Regions from separate parts of the Nonomuraea sp. NPDC003707 genome, predicted to be linked through region 1. Evidence: riboswitches for the same ligand, from Rfam matches in the RefSeq annotation. Region 1 holds a riboswitch; each other region holds the start of a gene.
What was found. Region 1 has a riboswitch for cyclic di-AMP ahead of ACWDRB_RS06730 (CHAP domain-containing protein). Riboswitches for the same ligand answer to the same signal wherever they lie in the genome.

Region 1 (4,203 bases):
GGCGGTGGATCTGCCGGGGCTGGGGCGTTCCGGCGGGGAGCTGACGGCGGAGACCGCGGCGGTTCCGGCGCTGGCGGCGTGGGTGGCCCGGTTCGCGGCCGCGGTCGGCGCGGGGGAGCGGCTCTCGGTGGCGGGGCACGACATCGGCGGTGCGGTCGCCCAGCACCTGCTGGTGGAGGGGAAGCCAGAGGTGCGGCGGCTGGCGCTGGTCAACTCGGTCACATACGACTCCTGGCCGGTGCCCGGCGTGGCCCGTTACCGGGATCCGGCCGTGGTGGCGGCCACGACCGTGGAGGAACTGCTGGCCGCCCGCCGCAAGGCGGTCACCACCGCGCTCGCCCGGCCGGCCACCGAGGCGGAGCTGGCCGATTACCTTGATCCGTGGAACGACCCGCGGGTGGGCCGGTCGTGGATGGCGCTGGCGGGCGCGGCCGACAGCCGTTACACGCTGGATCTGGTGCCCGCACTCAAGGCCGATGGGACGCCGAAGCTGCTGGTGTGGGGGGAGGACGACACGTTCCAGGAGGTCCGGTACGCCGAGCGCTTCGCCGCCGAGGTGCCGAACACGACGCTGGTGCGCGTTCCCGGGGCGGGGCACATCCCGATGGAGAACGATCCGGCCGGGGTCACCCGGGCGCTGGCGGAGTTCTTTCTCGGCTGAGACCACTGCGGGCGACGAGGGCGACGGTGGCGAGCAGGGCCAGGGCGGCCGCCAGGGCGGGTGCGGGGCCGGTCGTGAGGTGGAGGAGGGCGCCAGTCAGGGCGCCGAGGAACATCGCGGCAATGGAGGCGGATCGACGCAGGGCGGCCCGGCCCGGCGTGTCGGCGGCCAGGCTCGTGAGGGTCGTGGTGAGGACGTTGGTGACCAGGTCGGGTACGCCGAGCGCGCGTACGGACGCGTTCTGCAGGCCCATGCCGCAGGCGAGCAGCACGATGAGGGCCGCCTGGGACCAGGTCGTGCGGTGTCCGGCCGTGAGGGCGATGGCGAGGGTGGCGGCGACGAGGAGCGCGTGTACGGCGGTGGCGGCGGCGAACGCCCGTCGCGGGTTCGCGGTCCGCCTGATCACCCGGCCGGCGCTCCAGGCGCCGGCTCCGAAGGCGACGAGGGCCGCCGGGGAGGCCCATCTGGACATCTGGGCCTCCCCGGCCAGGGCGAAGCTGAGGAAGACGATGTTGCCGGTCATGTTGGCGACGAAGACGCGGCCCAGGCCGAGGAAGCTGACCGCGTCCACGAGGCCGGTGACGAAGGCCAGGAGGATCAGCAGGGCGGGCAGGACGCCGTGCGGGTTGGCGCCGCGCGGGAAGAGCCCGTCGGCGACCCGTCGCAGCCCATTCCGGACCAGCCTTCCGGGGCGTCTGCGCGCGGCTGGCATGGCGGGCGGCTCCTTGGCGAGGTCGCGGGCGGTTCGCCTCGGGTCTTCCCCGGTGACGGGCCGCCGCACTCGCGGGGGTGAAACGCGACGAGCGCGCGTCCCGTTGCGGGACGCGCGCTCGTTCGGCGCTGGGGGAAGGCCGGCCAGGAGGTGCCTGGGGAGGTCCGGCCTGGAGGCGCCGGGGGAAAGTCCGGTCAGGAACGGTACTGGGGGTAGCCGTAGCCGACGACCTGGGACTTGGGACGGACGCGCTCCTCGACCTTGCCGTTGCCGGTGTTGCCCTCGACGGTCGAGATGGTGCCGTCGCCGTTGTCCTTCTCGACGAACCCGACGTGCTTGATGTCGTTGAGGTTCTTGCTGCCGCTCCACGAGAAGTACACGATGGCGCCGGGCTTGGCCTCGGTGCCGAAGCGGTGGTTGGCCTGGAACCACTTGGCGTGGGCGACGGTCCAGGCGTCCCAGCCGATCTGCGAGCGGGCGCCGGTCTGCTCGCCCACCCAGGAGACGAACATCGCGCACCAGGCGGCGTTCAGGTAGTCGGCGCGGCTGCCGCCGTCACGGGCGATGGTCTCCGCGGCGCGCTGCGAGCCGGCGTACCAGCGCTGGAACTTGGTGCCGCCGCCGGCCGCGTTCTCGGTGATGCCGACCTGGGACTTGGCGAGCGCCAGGACCTGGCCGGCGGTGACGCCGACCTTGGTCTCGCGCGAGCGCTCGGCGTGGTCGGCGACGGTGGCGGTGCCGGCGACGGTGTCGATCGGCTGCTTGTCCGCTGCGGTGGCGCTGGTCATGTGGGCGCCGAACGCGGTCCCGAGGATGGTGGCGCCGAGAAGGGCGCGGGCGATGTTGGTCTTCGCAGCAGAGGTAAAGCGGATGTTGGCCATCGAGGGGGTTTACTCCTTGCTTCCATGCCGCTTACCGGGTTAGCTGACGGGTTCGGACGTGGAAGCTGCCCTACGGCACCGAAGTGCCGATTCACCCCAAAGGACGTGGGTCCCCGGTTCCGCCCGAGGGCGGATTCAGCGGTCACAGGACGTTCCTGTGATGTGTCGTGCGATGGTCGGACAAGTCCGGACAAACCGGACGTATGTCTCAAGAATGCCTCAAACGTAATGCATAAGGCAAGAGCGTTACAAATCGATAAAGGTCCAGCTAGGCGACCTGCCTGCGAGCCTCGGCCAGAAGCCCCATCATGGCAAGGGATTCGTCGAGCGGCATGATCGAACTTTCGGTCCTGCCTTCGGCCGTCGCGGCCCGGACCTCGCGGAGCTCCCCGGTGTACCCGTTGTCCGCCGGATCGAGGATGTACTCCTCCGGCTCCATGGAGGGCCCGGAGAGCAGAATCCGCGGCGTGGCCCAGAACGGTGCCTGGAGGTCCGCCCGCATCTGAGTCCCTACAACACTGGCATGGTTCGGGTAATTCCCGAGCAACGAAGTCTCCACGAGAGCCTTCCTGCCACCGGGGTAGAGCAGCACGCCGCCGGCCTCCGCGTCGACGCCGTTGGGCGCCAGAGTGCCGGTGATCCGCAGGTCGGAGGGCATGCCGAGGATCAGCTGGGCCAGCCCGAACGGGTAGATCCCCAGGTCCAGGAGCGCCCCGCCGCCGAGCTCCGGCGCCCACAGCCGGTGCTCCGGGTCGTAGGGCTTGGCGAAGCCGAAGGAGGCGTGCACCGAGCGGAGGTCGCCGAAGCGCTCGTCGGCCGCGATCTTCTGGACGAGCGGGTTGAACCGCATCCACATCGCTTCCATCAGGAACACGCCCGCCTCGCGCGCCAGGCGTACCATCTTCTCCGCGTCGTCCACGGTGGCGGCCAGCGGCTTCTCGCACAGCACGGCCTTGCCCGCGGCGATGGCGACCTCGGCCACCTCCAGGTGCTGGGCGTGCGGCGTCGCCACGTAGATCGCGTCCACGGCCGGGTCGGCGCAGAGCCGCTCATAGGAGTCGTACGCGGACTCCGCCCCCAGAATGGCGGCCAGTGCCTGCGCCCGCCCCAGGTTCCTCGATCCGACGGCGGCCACCCGCATGCCCGGTTCGGCCGCGATGGCCGCCCCGACGGTCCGCGCAATATTCCCTGTCGCCGCTATGCCCCACGCAAAATCCCGCACGCGGGAGATCGTAGACGAGTCAGGTCATGTTGAACGTGTCGGGGTCGGGTCCGATCCGCTGGCCCCTGTTCATCGCGCCGATGGCGGCCATGTCCTCGGCGTCGAGGATGAAGTCGAAGACGCCGATGTTCTCGGCGATGCGCGCCGGGGTGACCGACTTGGGGATCGCGACGTGGCCGAGCTGCAGGTGCCAGCGGAGCACGATCTGCGCGGGCGTCTTGCCGCACTTGTCCGACAGCTTGGCCAGCGCGGGGTCGTTCAGCAGGCCCTGGCCCTGGCCGAGCGGGCTCCACGCCTCGGTGAGGATGCCGTTGGCCTCGTGGAAGGCGCGCAGCTCGCGCTGCTGGAGGTACGGGTGCAGCTCGATCTGGTTGATGGAGGGCACGAGGTCGGTCTCGTTCATGAGGCGGGTGAGGTGGGCGATGCTGAAGTTGGAGGTGCCGATGGCCTTGGCGCGCCCGTCACGGTAGATCTTCTCGATCGCCTTCCAAGCCTGCACGTACTTGTCCTGCTGCGGCACCGGCCAGTGGATGAGGAAAAGATCGATGTAGTCGAGGCCGAGCCGGGCCAGGGACTCGTCGAAGGCCGCCTCCGCGCGGCCGTGGTCGGCGTTCCACAGCTTGGTGGTCACGAACAGCTTCCGGCGCGGCAGCTCACTTTCGCGTACGGCCTGCCCCACGCCTTCTTCGTTGCCGTACGCGGCGGCGGTGTCCACGTGCCGGTAACC
Region 2 (4,203 bases), on a different contig from region 1:
ACGTTCACGATGAAGAGGATGACCCCATCGATGAGCCTCGCCACCAGGCGCTGCCACCACTCCGCCAGCGGTGCCGGCGCGCCGGGCGGCTGCACGCCCACGGGCCCGGGCTGGCCGTAGGCCTGGCCGTAGCCGGGCTGGCCGTACTGCTGCGCCTGCCCGTAACCCTGCTGCCCGTACTGCTGCTGGCCGTACTGCTGGTCGCCGTAGCCCTGCTGTGCGTAGCCGGGCTGGGACTGCTGCTGCTGGCCGTAGCCCTGCTGGCCGTACTGCTGCTGGCCGTAATCGGGCTGGGACTGCGGCTGCTGGCCGTACTGCTGCTGGCCGTAGTCCGGCTGCGACTGGGGTTGCTGGCCGTACTGCTGGCCGTAGCCCTGCTGGCCCGACTGCGGCTGCTGGCCGTAGCCCTGCTGGGACTGGGCCTGCTGGCCGTAGCCGGGCTGGGACTGCTGCTGGCCGTACTGCTGGCCGTAGCCCTGCTGACCCGACTGCGGCTGCTGACCGTAGCCCTGCTGGCCGTACTGCTGCTGGCCGTAGTCCGCCTGGGACTGCGGCTGCTGGCCGTAGCCCTGCTGCCCGTAGCCCTGTTGGGGCTGGGCCTGCTGGCCGTAGTCAGGCTGGGACTGCTGCTGCTGGCCGTACTGGGGTTGCTGGCCGTGCTGCTGCTGTCCGTGCTGGGGTTGCTGACCGTACTGCTGTTGCTGTCCGTACTGGGGTTGCTGGCCGTAGCCCTGCTGACCGTACGGGGGCTGCTGCCCATAGGCGTCGTCCGCCCGGTAGCCGATCACAGTCGCGTCCGGGTCGGGCTCGCCGGGGTGGCGGCCCTGGTTCTGCTGCCCGTAATAGGGAGGCGCAGAGTTGTCGCCGGATTCGTCCTGTGGATACGGCGGCTGTCCGGTGCTCACCGTGTCACCTCGCTTCGAGTGCGCATGTGGCACGTGTCAGGACACATGCCTGTGCTGCCCAACGTATCGACATAGGTATCAACAATCACCTTTCCATCTGGTCAAGGTCCACGTCACCCGATGTCAGGTGGAGCAGCATGCGGGTGTTTCCCAGCGTGTTCGGCTTGACGTGTTCAAGATCCAAAAACTCGGCAACACCCTCGTCGTACGAGGCCAGCAGTTCGGCGTAGACCTCAGGTGAGACCGGTGTGCCCTGAATCGGGCGGAACCCGAGTCGCGCGAAGAAGTCGACCTCAAAAGTAAGACAGAATACACGTCGCAGACCCAAATCCTTAGCCTGCTGGATCAGCGCGGAGACGATCCGGTGGCCGACGCCCATCCCCCGGCACTCGGGATCCACCGCCACCGTGCGGACCTCCGCGAGGTCCTCCCAGAGCACGTGGAGCGCGCCGCAGCCGACGACCTGCCCGTCTCGCTCGGCCACCCAGAACTCCTGTACGTCCTCGTACAGCGTCACCGTGGCCTTCTCCAGGAGCCGCGGCCCCGCCCCCGCGTAGGTGTCCACCAGGCGTCTGACCATGCGCACGTCGGGCGTGCGGGCACGCCGGACCACCACCGCGGTCTCGGGCACTGTCAGCTCGGCCACCTGCTCCATGGTTCTCCAGGGTACAGATCTCATTACGGCTCAGCCCTAACTCCCATGTCTCGGCCCATCTTGTTACATCTCGTGGTCAGATCGGCACGGGATCGCGCGGCCAGCTCGCGCCCGCCGAAAGCGCGGACAAATAGGGCGTAGGGCCTCTTCTGCACGGGTGCCCACGAGATCACCTTGTGACCCTTCGGTTGTGAAACCTCTACAGACTTGGCAGTTCTGGTTGAGCACGAACCCGGAGTGCATTAGTGTCCAGCGACAATGTTTCCCGCGTGTCGCGCGGGAGGCACGCCCAATTCTCGCAAGAGAAGCCGGGGAACCGCCGGTGGCGACCTCCGACGCCACCACTGGGGTGAATCCGAGTCTTTCGGTAGGGCTGCTCCGGCCCGAACCCGTCAGCTAACCCGGTAGGCGTCGACGAGAGGAGCTGGTTGGTGAAGCCCACGCTCAGCGGTGGGGGGAAGTCGGCGGGCAAGCACGCCCGCCCTCCGGAACGGGCCCGGCGACCACGCCGCGTAGGTGTGGTGAGTCTCACAGTCGCCGCGCTGCTGTTCGCCATCCCCGTCGGTTCGGCGTCCGCGGATCCAGAGCCCTCGCTGAAAGAGCTCGCCGACCAGGCCACGAAGCTGCACACCGACATCGAGACGCTGACCGAGCAGTACAACGGCCAGCGGGAGAAGCTCAAGACCGCCAAGAAGGCCGCCGAGGCCGCGGAGAAGACGCTGACGAGCAGCGAGACGGATCTCGCCGCCAAGCGCTCGAAAGCCGTCGCGCTGGCCCAGAACGCCTACATCACGGGCGGTCTGAAGACCCTCGCCTTCGCCACCTCCGACGACCCCGAGGGCTTCCTCAACCGCGCCGCGACCTCGTACGCGCTGCAGACCGAGCAGGGCGAGGAAATCAACCAGCTCACCAAGGCGATGGACACGGCCACCCGCGCCAAGCAGAGCGCCACGGCCCGCATCGACGAGGTCCAGAAGCTCGTCACGGACCTCGAGGCCAAGCGCAACAAGATCACCAAGCTGGTGACGAAGGTCGAGAGCAGCCTGTTCAGTCGGGCCCTGGGCGAGGCCGGGCGCCCCGGCACGCGGGCCGTGCGCGTCAACCTGCCGATCCCGGGCTCGGGGAAGGCCGCGGAGGCCGCGCGGTGGGCGCTCACGCAGCAGCTCAAGCCGTACGTCTGGGGCGCCGAGGGCCCCGGCTCGTACGACTGCTCCGGGCTCGTCATGGCGGCGTTCCAGCGGGTGGGCATCTCGCTGCCGCACTACACCGGCGACCAGTGGACGGCCGGCCGGCACGTCTCGCGCGAGGAACTCCGGCCGGGCGACCTGGTGTTCTTCTACAGCGACCTGCACCACGTGGGCATCTACATCGGCGGCGGCATGATGGTGCACGCCCCGCAGACGGGTGACGTCGTACGGATCGCGTCGATCGCGAGGCGGCCGTTCGCCGGCGCGGTGCGCATCGCCGACTGAGCCCGCACCCCGGCGGTCCGCCGCGGCTAGATCAGCTGGCGGCGGGCTGCCCAGGCCACGGCCTCGATCGCCGTGGCCACGCCTATGCGGTCGCAGATGCCGCGCAATCTTCGTCGTACCGTGCGCCCGCTGATATCCAGCCGCCGCCCAACCCGATCGACCGTGACTCCCTTGGCCAACTCCGCCAGCAGCGCCAAATCAGCATGGCTGAGCTCAACGCCTTCAGTGAGCACATCCATCGGGAGCCCTCCCCCCAACAGCAGAACTTGGACCTCACAGACGGGCCAAAGCCGCTCCTCGCAGACGGTAAACGCATCGTGGAAAGGTCGTCAAGCATGACAATCGCCGCACTTGACGAGCGCTATTGACATGATCCGCTATATATGACGCACTCGCGATATGTCAGAACGTAGAGTGATCACATTGGGGCTTCCGGAATGGCCCTGACCAGCGTTCCGGTTTTCGATCGGTCCGCCATGGATATTCCGCATGATCGATACCCGCGTTATCGCGGGACACGCGTCCGTGACGCGATCTTTCCGGCGCACGGCAAGCCACCAATCGCTCGCTTTGTACTGCGCTCCCACCCGATCCGACAACCCAGGTCAGGCAGTTGATTAAGGCAATTGGATCAATCCGCTATGGCAATTGCCGCCACGGGTTCAGGCCGGCGGCCCGCCGGGTGGCGGGCGTCCTGCTCTGACCGCCGGGCCGGGCGGCCTCGTTTCCGGGTGCGCGTGCCCGGCGGGATCACAGGGGTGGCCGGGGCACCACGGACGCTCCCTGACCCGCGCCTCCGCGGCCTTGACGCGATGCTTACAAGCGGCTTCGGATCGGAAACCGGGCGGCCCGGAAGCCGGATTCGCGACGGCGGTGATCGCTCAGGCGCCGGCGGCGTCGTAGCGGTCCCTGGCGGCCTCGACGTCCTCCATGTGCGCCTCGGCCCAGCTCTTGATCGCGGCCACCAACGGCATCAGGCTCTCGCCCAGCGGGGTGAGCGCGTAGTCCACCCGTACCGGCACAGAAGGGGTGAGCGTGCGCGAGACCAGGCCGTCACGCTCCAGGCCGCGCAGGGTCTGCGTGAGCATCTTCTGGCTGACGCCCGCGATGCGCCTGGACAGGTCGCTGTAGCGGCGCGGGCCCTGCGCCAGCGCGGTCAGCAGGAGGGTGA
Region 3 (4,203 bases), 550 kb from region 1:
GCCCTCCCCCGTTCACGGACACACCCTCACCATGCCCCCGCCTTCCGCCGCCGCTCTCCCCCTTCACGAACACACCACCGCCGGCCACCGGACCCGCGCTCTCCCCTTTGACGGACGCGCCACCTCCGGACACCGGGCTGACGCCCTCCCCCTTTACTGACGCGCTCTCACCGTGACCGCGCGCCTCGCCACTCAGAGCCGCGGTGCCTTCGGCCTCCTCACCCTCCTTCGACGCCTCTTGCGACGCGTCGTCCACGTTCCGCCGTTCGCTCATCTGCCTCCCCCTCACGCGAGCTGGTCTCGCACGTAGTCGCGCCACCGTGCCGTCAGCGCGGCCGCGGAGAGGCCGAGCGCGGCGAGTGCTCGGTCTACGCCGCCCGCACGGGCGTCACGGTAGAGCCTCACCAGCGTCCTCTCACCGAACCGGTCAGCCAGGAAGCGACACGCCAGCCAAGCCTCCTGGTACGCCCGGGCGAGCCGGACGGGGTCCCGCCCGTCAGCCGCGAAAGCCGCAGGTCCGGGCAATTCCCTCGGCAGCCTCCCGGCCCGCACCTCGGCGGCGAGCTCGGCGGCCGCGGTCCTCACGGGGAGCCCGGAGTCGCGGTAGCCGACGTAGTCGGCGAACCCCTCATAGAGCCATGGGGGCAGGCGGTCGGTGCCGGCGACGACGTGGGTGAGCTCGTGGGTGAGTACGACGTCCTTGCCGGTGGAGTTCAGCTTGGCGAAGAACTCGGGGACGATGATCACGCGCCCGCGATCGGCCACCGCCGCCAGCCCGTCGACCCGCCCAACCCCGGCCAGCCCGGCCGCCTCGGCGGCGGACGAGGGAACGACTACGAGCGGTCGTACTGACCTTCCGAGCACGGCCGACACCCGCCGCCCCGCCCGATCAGCCCTCCGTGCGACGTCGCCGAGCTCGGCGGGTGCGGTGTGCCGGCCGACGACCACGGACCGCGCCCCACGGGCCACGACCTCGCCGTCACCCCACAGGCCGCGGACTCCGGCGGGAAGGATGGGGGAATCGGGGGTGGGGGCGCTGGCGGGGGCGACGGCGAGAAGCAGGACGGAGACGATCGCGGCCCGCCGACTCACCTGCCCTGACACGATGCCCGATCGTAGCCGCCCGCCGGCCCATGACCGGCCACTCCGCACCCCGAACTGCGCGCCCTTGAGAGCCGTCCACCCGCACCGCATGCGGTGGCTGCGTGCCAGAGGACCGCACACCGCGCCATCGGACGGGGAGCCTGGCCCGTGAGCCGTGACCCGAGCGTCATGAAACCGAGGGCCGTGAGCCGTGTGACCGTGTCGCCGAGGGGCCGTGGAGCCGAGGGGCCGTGGAGCCGAGGGGCCGTGGAGCCGTGGGTTGGGCGGCTGTGGGGCCATGTGCGGCGGGTGGTGCCGCCCGTGCTCCGCCGTAAGAAAAATGAAAGTAACAATGGGAGAGCCCCGCCCGGAGGAGCCGGGCGGGGCTTCTTCACATGCCGGGACGAACAGCGCCGACGAACGACGCCCGCCGCCATCCACCCAGCTTGTCGATGCGAACCCGTTCGCCTGTCCGAGGCGAGTGGACCATCTTGCCCTTGCCGACGTACATGCCCACGTGGCCGAGCCCTCTGAAGAACATCAGGTCGCCGGGCCGGAGGTTCCGCCACGAGATCTTGTTCTTGGTGCGGGCGAACTGGCTGGCCGCCACGCGTGGGAGCTTCACCCCGGCCTTCTTCCAGGCGAACTGGACGAGGCCGGAGCAGTCGAACGAACCGGGGCCTGTGCCTCCGTACCGGTACGGGTCACCGACCTGGTTCTTGGCCACGGCGACGGCCTTGCGGGCCTTCGCCTTCTGACGGGCGGCCTTGGCCGCCCTCAGCGCCGCGGCCGAGGTCGTCTTCGAGGTTCCGGCGGTTGCGGCCGCCTTGGTCGTCGAAGCCGAATCGGTCGTCGCAGCCTGAGCCGTTGGGGCATGGAGGATCGCACCTCCGGCCGTCACGGTCATCGTGAGCGCTACGCCACTCAGGGCAATGCGGGACAGACGGGGGTTATGCAGGGAGGTAGACAGGATTTCTCCTTGACTCTTCCACGAATGCCTACCGGGTTAGCTGACGGATTCGGGCCTGGAAGTCGCCCTACGGCGCGATGTGCGCGCCGATTCACCCCCTGATCCCTGGGGAACTGGGATCGCTGGGTCCCCGGCTCCGTGCCTCCTGGCTGCACGGATTCGGCAGGCCAACCGTCCCGACCAATGTGTTGATATGGGGACATTTGGGCGGTTGACCAGCGGATCTTTATCTGTCTCACACCGGGAAAGACCGGTGCGGGTTCGCGGGGGACATGGCTTGTTCACCGCGACGTCGCCAGAAGCTACGCCGAAGGGTCAAGGATCGGCAAAGCGGGACACCGCTTGTAAAGATCAGATAGTGGAGTCAGTAAGGAGGGAAATCCCTGCTGGAACACCAGGTTCCGTTACCAAAATGTGACGCTGCTCACATTTGTTTTCGCGCCCGTTTGTCAGGCCCCAAATGTCGCGTTTGTCACACTTGTTGTGACTCGTCAGGCGTGCTGGATCGTTCCCATCGCCCATCAACCGAACCTCGTTCGGCTGATGCGATCAACGATCCGGCGTCGTAGCTACGGGCGGATGGCGCCCACGAGGCGGCCGCCGTACGCCGAGAGTTTGACGACCTTGACCACGTCGCCCGTCTGCGGCGCGTGAACGATTTTCCCGTCGCCGGCGTAGATACTGACGTGACCCAGGCTCGAGCTGAAGATGAGGTCCCCCGGCTGGAGGGCGCTCAGTGAGACCTTGCGGCTCGCGCCCCAGGCCCACTGCTGCCAGGTCGTGCGCGGCAGCGACACGCCCGCGGCGCGCCACGACGCCTGGGTCAGGCCGGAGCAGTCCCAGCCGCCCGGACCCGTCCCGCCGAACACGTACGGCTTGCCCACCTGGGCGAAGGCGAAGCGCAGGACGGCGGCGGCGTTGCCCGAGGCCGGGCCCGTGTACTGGATGCCGACGCTGTTCGGGTTGCCGGGGTTGTAGGCGCCCAGCTTCTTCAGGAGCTTCTTCTGCTCGGAGATCAGCTTCATGATCTCCGAACGCTCCTTCTCGACCCCGTCCCGTTCCCGGTCGGCCGCCTCCAGCGCCTCTTCCGCCTTGTCGCGCTCGACCTTCAGCCCGCGGTTCTCCCGGTCGAACGCGGCCAGCTTCTCCGCCCGCTCCCGCGAGAGCTGCCCGGCCAGCGCCAGGCTCATCAGGAAGTCGTCGGGGCGGTCCGCGCTCACCAGGCCGGGCAGGGAGGTCACGTCGGTGCCGAGCTTGTAGCTGTCGACGGCCATGCCGATCACCTGGGCGCGCAGGTCCGCGACCGTCGCCAGCTTGGTCTTGTAGCGGTCGTTCAGCTTGGCGTAGGCGCCCTTGGCGGCCTTGTAGCGCTCGGTGGCCGTGTTGAAGCGGTCGACGACCTTGTCGGCCTTGTCGTTGAGCTTGTCGAGCTTGGCCTTGGCCTGTCCGAGGGTGGGCCGGGGATCAGCGACGGCGGCTCCCATGGGGGACAGGACCAGCCCGAACGCGAGACCCGCGGCCACCGGCACCCTGCCAAACCTCACTGTGTCGCCTCCCAGGGATGATATCTGGGGCGAATAGTACAGAAGTGGCGGGTGAGGTCACACGTTATCCGCCCAATTCGTAATATCCCTGGCACAGCGCGGCAAATCCGCACGTAAGGGGTGCAGGTAATCTAGGCCCGGCCCAGCCTGCGCAGCAGCAAACCAGACGGAACGGGTCTGGCTCCCATCCGCCTGACGGACTCGGCCACCTCGCGGTCCGACGACACCACGGCCATGGCCCGGCCGGGCGGCTCGGCGCGTACGAGCTGGCGGATCAGATCGTCGGCGATCTCCCCCGGCTGGCTGAACAGCACCCGCACCCCGCGCGGCGCCACGACCTGCACCGGGGAGTTGAGCTCGGCCCCGTCGAACACGACGGTGACCTCGACCCTGGTCTGCGCCACCAGCCCGCCGAGCCCGGTCATGAGCCGGGTGCGCTGGTCGGCGAGGGTGAGCGTGCCGTAGCCGGTCTTGGTCACGTTGTAGCCGTCGATGATCAGGTGGACCTGCGGCAGGGCCAGGAGCTGGTCGAGGAGCTGCGGGTCGTCGTCGGCCAGCGCCCGCGCGGGCACCCCCCGGACGCCGGGCCGCTCGCCGGTGACCGCG
Region 4 (4,203 bases), on a different contig from region 1:
TGCTCCATCTCCTGCTGCGCCTTGTCGGGGCTCCAGTCCGGCGTGTCGAACTCCCTGCCGACCTTCACCTTCCCGTCCAGCACGCTCTTGGCGCCCTTCTTGTAGTCGGCCGAGCTGGGGTCGGTGGGGGAGCCGTGGATCATCACGATCTGGCCCTTCGCCGCCGTGCCCCTGGCGGTCATGGCGTCGAGCAGGGCCTGGCCCTGCATCTCGCCCACCCGTACGTTGTTGAACGAGACGTAGTACGCGTAGTCGATGCCCGAGATCAGCCGGTCGTAGGCGATGACCGGGACCTTCTTCTGCTTGGCCTGGTTCACCAGGGGAGCCACGGCGTTGGCGTCCACGGCGTCGAGCACGAGCACGTCGGCCTGCTGGGTGAGCGCGGCCTCGACCTGTTGCTGCTGCTTGGGGGCGTCCTGCTCGGCGTTGCTGTAGAGAATCTTGCAGTCGGGGCAGAGCGACTTGACCTTCGCCTCGAACAGCGGGCGGTCGAACGCCTCGTATCGGGTGGTCTTGGACTCGGGCAGGAACAGCGCGATCGTCTTGCCGCCCTGGTTCTGCGTGGTCGTGGCGGTGGCGCCGGTGCCGTTTCCGGTACTGTTCCCGGCGTTTCCGCAGGCGGCGGCCAGGAGGACCGCCGCGACAGGGATTGATCGCCATGCTCGGTGCATCGCACTTCGTCCTTCCGGATGTGCCGCCCCTGTGCTTGGTAAGAAAGGTAATTTACTATCAGGCAAGTTGGCTAGGCTCTGTTTCCTCAAGGAGGGTGAGATGCGGGGCGACCTGGGTAATCCGCGGATGCTGCGAGTGCTGAACGAGCGCCGCCTGCTCGACCATCTTCAGGAGCACGGCCCCGCCTCGCGCACCGACCTCGCCAAGATCACCGGCCTGTCGAAGCCCACGGTGTCCGCGGCCCTGGCCGGGCTGGAGGTGGACGGGCTCGTTCACCTCGTCGGCGAGGTCTCCGGCCGCCCGGGGCCGGTCACGTCCCTGTACGACGTCAACGCCGCCGCCACCCACGTCGCCGGCGTCGACATCGGGCGTGACTGGATCAGGGTCGCCGTCGCCGACCTGCGCGGGAAATTCGCCGGCCGGAGGGACGGGCGCAACACCGCCCTCACCTCCGCCGAACTGGCCCTCCTGGTCGGACAGCTGTGCCGGGCCGCCGCCCATGAGGCCGCCGTCGACTGGCCCGACATCGCCTGCGCCGTCGTCGGCACGCCCGGCGTGTACGACCCGGAGCTCGGCCGCCTGGAGTTCGCCCCCAACCTGCCCGGATCCGACCTGGCCGAGCGCCTGCGCGCCGAGATGGAGGTCGACCTCGTCATCGAGAACGACATCAACCTGGCCGCCGTCGGCGAGCACACGCACGGGGCGGGGCGCGGCAAGTCCAACTTTGCGCTGGTGTCCGTCGGCACCGGCGTCGGGATGGGCATCGTGATCAACGGTGAGCTGTACGTGGGCGCTCGGGGAGCGGCGGGGGAGGTCTCGTACCTGCCCGCGACCGAGGACCCGGCGCCGCCGGCCGGTGACGCCCTGGCCCACGGCGCCACGGAGGCGGTCGCCGCCGCGCCCGGAGTGGTCCGCGCGGCCCGCGCCGCCGGCCTGAGCCTGCGGACGGCCAAGAAGGTCTTCGCCGCGGCGGCCTCCGGCGACGGAGTGGCCCGCTCGGTGGTGGAGGCCGAGGGGCGCCGCATCGGCGGCCTGCTGGTGGCGGTGGCCGCCGTGCTGGATCCGGAGGTGATCGTGCTCAGCGGCGGCGTGGGCCGCAACCTGGACCTCCTGGGGGAGTCCATCGAGGCCCGCATCGCCGAGCTCGGCCCGCTGCGGCCGTCGGTGGTGGCCAGCACGCTGGGGGACAGCGGCGTCCTGCTGGGCGCGGTGGCCCGCGCCAGGACCCGCGCCTGGGAGCTCATCTTCGACGCCCGCCTCCCCTGACCGTCGCGTGGGGAGGCGGACGCCGCGGCCTCCTACAGGGTGGCCGTGAGGGTGGTGGGCGTTTCGTCGCGCTGCTTCTGGAGCTTGGACCAGAGCCGTACGCCCTTGCGGTCGGGGCGGACGCCACCCACGAAGGAGTCTCTGCGCCAGGAGGTCAGGCGCTCTTCCTTGACCACGTCACCCGTGTGCGGCGAGTGGACCATGTAGCCGGGCCGGGAGATCATCCCGACATGCCCGAGGCCGTGGAAGAAGACCAGATCGCCGGGTTTGAGGTCCTTCCAGGCGATCTTCTTGGTGAACGCGCCGTACTGTTCGGCGGCGGTGCGGGGGAGTTCGATTCCGGCGTGCTCGTACGCCCTGAGCATGAGCCCGGAGCAGTCGTATCCGCTCGGGCTGGCGCCGCCCCACACGTACGGGGTGCCGCGCTTGCTCATGGCGAACTTGATGGCGACCTTCCAGGCGGGCTTCGGAGCCTGTTTCGCCTGGATTTCCTTGATCTGGCCGCCGGTCAGGGTGGTGAGGTCGTCGATCTTGGCCGAGGCATGGGCTGGGGAGGCCAGCATGAGCCCGGCGGCGCCCGCCGCCAGGACAATGGCGATTCGAGACAGGGGTCTGTCCTTCCATAAGGCCGGCCGGGTTAGCTGACGGGCTCGGGCCTGGAAGTAGCCCTACGGCATGGGGGTGCCGACTCGCCCCAGGGGGAATGTGGGTCCCCGGCTCCACGCAACGGCGCGCGGATTAGGCTGGTCGGTGACTTTAACGAAACGGTCAAAGAACCGCAATACCGGACAAAGGGGGCGTCCGAAAGATGAGATGAAGTGTTCGTCAGCCGAGACGACGCGGTAAGGTACCGCCCATGGAGTCGCGTAACATCCGTCTGGCCGTCATCCCCGGCGATGGGATCGGCACCGAGGTCGTGGCCGAAGGGCTCAAGGTCCTGGAGGCAGTGGGCACGAAGATCGAGCCCACTCACTACGACCTGGGAGCCGCACGCTATCACCGTACCGGCGAGACGCTGCCCGACGCCGTGCTCGAAGAGCTGCGCGGCTACGACGCGATCCTGCTCGGCGCCGTGGGCGACCCCAGCGTGCCGCCGGGCATCCTCGAGCGCGATCTGCTGCTGCGGCTCCGCTTCGAGTTCGACCACTACGTCAACCTGCGCCCGGTCAAGCTGTTCCCCGGCGTGGAGACCCCGCTGGCCGACACGCCGCCGGAGAACATCGACATGATCGTCGTCCGCGAGGGCACCGAGGGCCTCTACGCGGGCACCGGTGGCGCCATGCGGCGCGGCACCCCGCACGAGATCGCCACCCAGGAGTCGCTCAACACCGCCTACGGTGTCGAGCGCGTGGTGCGCTACGCGTTCGAGAAGGCTGTCACGCGGCCGCGCAAGAAGCTGACGCTCGTCCACAAGACCAACGTCCTCACCTTCGCCGGTGACCTGTGGCAGCGCACGGTCAACCGCCTGGCGGCGGAATACCCCGACGTCACGACCGACTACTGCCACATCGACGCGGCCTCGATGTTCTTCGTGAGCCAGCCGGAGCGGTTCGACGTGGTCGTCACCGACAACCTGTTCGGCGACATCATCACCGACCTGGGCGCCGCCATCGCGGGCGGCATCGGCCTGGCCGCCAGCGGCAACATCAACCCCGAGCGGTCCGCGCCGAGCATGTTCGAGCCGGTGCACGGCAGCGCCCCGGACATCGCGGGCCAGGGCAAGGCCGACCCCACCGCGACCATCCTGTCCGTCGCCATGCTCCTCGACCACCTCGGCCTGCACGCCGAGGCGGCCAAGGTCGAGCAGGCGGTCGCCGATGACATCCTCGAGCGGCTGGCCGGCTGGGCGGGTCGCACCACCCACGAGATCGGTGACGACATCACCGCGCGAGTATCCGGCTAGGACCGCCTAGCCCCCAACGCGCCTGGTGGTCCGACGAGGGCCGCCAGGCGCTTTTTTGCGTCCAAAAGGGCTGATCGCCGCATTGGCCGCTTGCCATCCCATATAGCGAGACAATAGGAAGTACCGGGACTGCCTTCCGGGCAGCGCCCGCTTACCAGCACCGATCCGCAGATTTCTGTAGATTTGGGCAGATTCGCAGAGAGAAGGACCGACGTCATGACCATCGCTCAGAAGCTCAGCTTCGACGTGCAGCTATCCGACCACGCTCGCACCGCGGCCGAGCGGGAGCAGGTACTGGCGAACCCCGGCTTCGGGCAGACCTTCACGGATCACATGGTCTCGATCGACTACACCGAGGGGCA

Region 2: it holds a riboswitch for cyclic di-AMP, as region 1 does, so the genes downstream of both, ACWDRB_RS25205 (C40 family peptidase) here and ACWDRB_RS06730 (CHAP domain-containing protein) in region 1, are expected to answer to the same signal.
Region 3: it holds a riboswitch for cyclic di-AMP, as region 1 does, so the genes downstream of both, ACWDRB_RS04125 (C40 family peptidase) here and ACWDRB_RS06730 (CHAP domain-containing protein) in region 1, are expected to answer to the same signal.
Region 4: it holds a riboswitch for cyclic di-AMP, as region 1 does, so the genes downstream of both, ACWDRB_RS54120 (C40 family peptidase) here and ACWDRB_RS06730 (CHAP domain-containing protein) in region 1, are expected to answer to the same signal.

What each region holds. Positions count from the first base shown of each region.
Region 1 covers NZ_JBSFNK010000002.1:578,120-582,322, forward strand. Annotated here, with positions in the region: gene ACWDRB_RS06720 (alpha/beta fold hydrolase) at 1-661, shown strand, start outside; gene ACWDRB_RS06725 (YoaK family protein) at 627-1,373, opposite strand; gene ACWDRB_RS06730 (CHAP domain-containing protein) at 1,568-2,254, opposite strand; cyclic di-AMP (ydaO/yuaA leader) riboswitch at 2,268-2,405, opposite strand; gene ACWDRB_RS06735 (Gfo/Idh/MocA family protein) at 2,523-3,476, opposite strand; gene ACWDRB_RS06740 (aldo/keto reductase) at 3,496-4,203, opposite strand, start outside.
Region 2 covers NZ_JBSFNK010000009.1:249,377-253,579, reverse strand. Annotated here, with positions in the region: gene ACWDRB_RS25215 (RDD family protein) at 1-905, opposite strand, end outside; gene ACWDRB_RS25210 (amino-acid N-acetyltransferase) at 991-1,560, opposite strand; cyclic di-AMP (ydaO/yuaA leader) riboswitch at 1,837-1,986, shown strand; gene ACWDRB_RS25205 (C40 family peptidase) at 2,082-3,032, shown strand; gene ACWDRB_RS25200 (LuxR C-terminal-related transcriptional regulator) at 3,059-3,271, opposite strand; gene ACWDRB_RS25195 (winged helix-turn-helix transcriptional regulator) at 3,914-4,203, opposite strand, start outside.
Region 3 covers NZ_JBSFNK010000002.1:30,415-34,617, reverse strand. Annotated here, with positions in the region: gene ACWDRB_RS04135 (M48 family metallopeptidase) at 1-274, opposite strand, end outside; gene ACWDRB_RS04130 (hypothetical protein) at 286-1,104, opposite strand; gene ACWDRB_RS04125 (C40 family peptidase) at 1,475-1,990, opposite strand; cyclic di-AMP (ydaO/yuaA leader) riboswitch at 2,064-2,228, opposite strand; gene ACWDRB_RS04120 (NlpC/P60 family protein) at 2,623-3,597, opposite strand; gene ACWDRB_RS04115 (NYN domain-containing protein) at 3,729-4,203, opposite strand, start outside.
Region 4 covers NZ_JBSFNK010000037.1:31,483-35,685, forward strand. Annotated here, with positions in the region: gene ACWDRB_RS54110 (sugar ABC transporter substrate-binding protein) at 1-671, opposite strand, end outside; gene ACWDRB_RS54115 (ROK family protein) at 772-1,938, shown strand; gene ACWDRB_RS54120 (C40 family peptidase) at 1,971-2,501, opposite strand; cyclic di-AMP (ydaO/yuaA leader) riboswitch at 2,550-2,693, opposite strand; gene ACWDRB_RS54125 (3-isopropylmalate dehydrogenase) at 2,795-3,841, shown strand; gene ACWDRB_RS54130 (branched-chain amino acid aminotransferase) at 4,058-4,203, shown strand, end outside.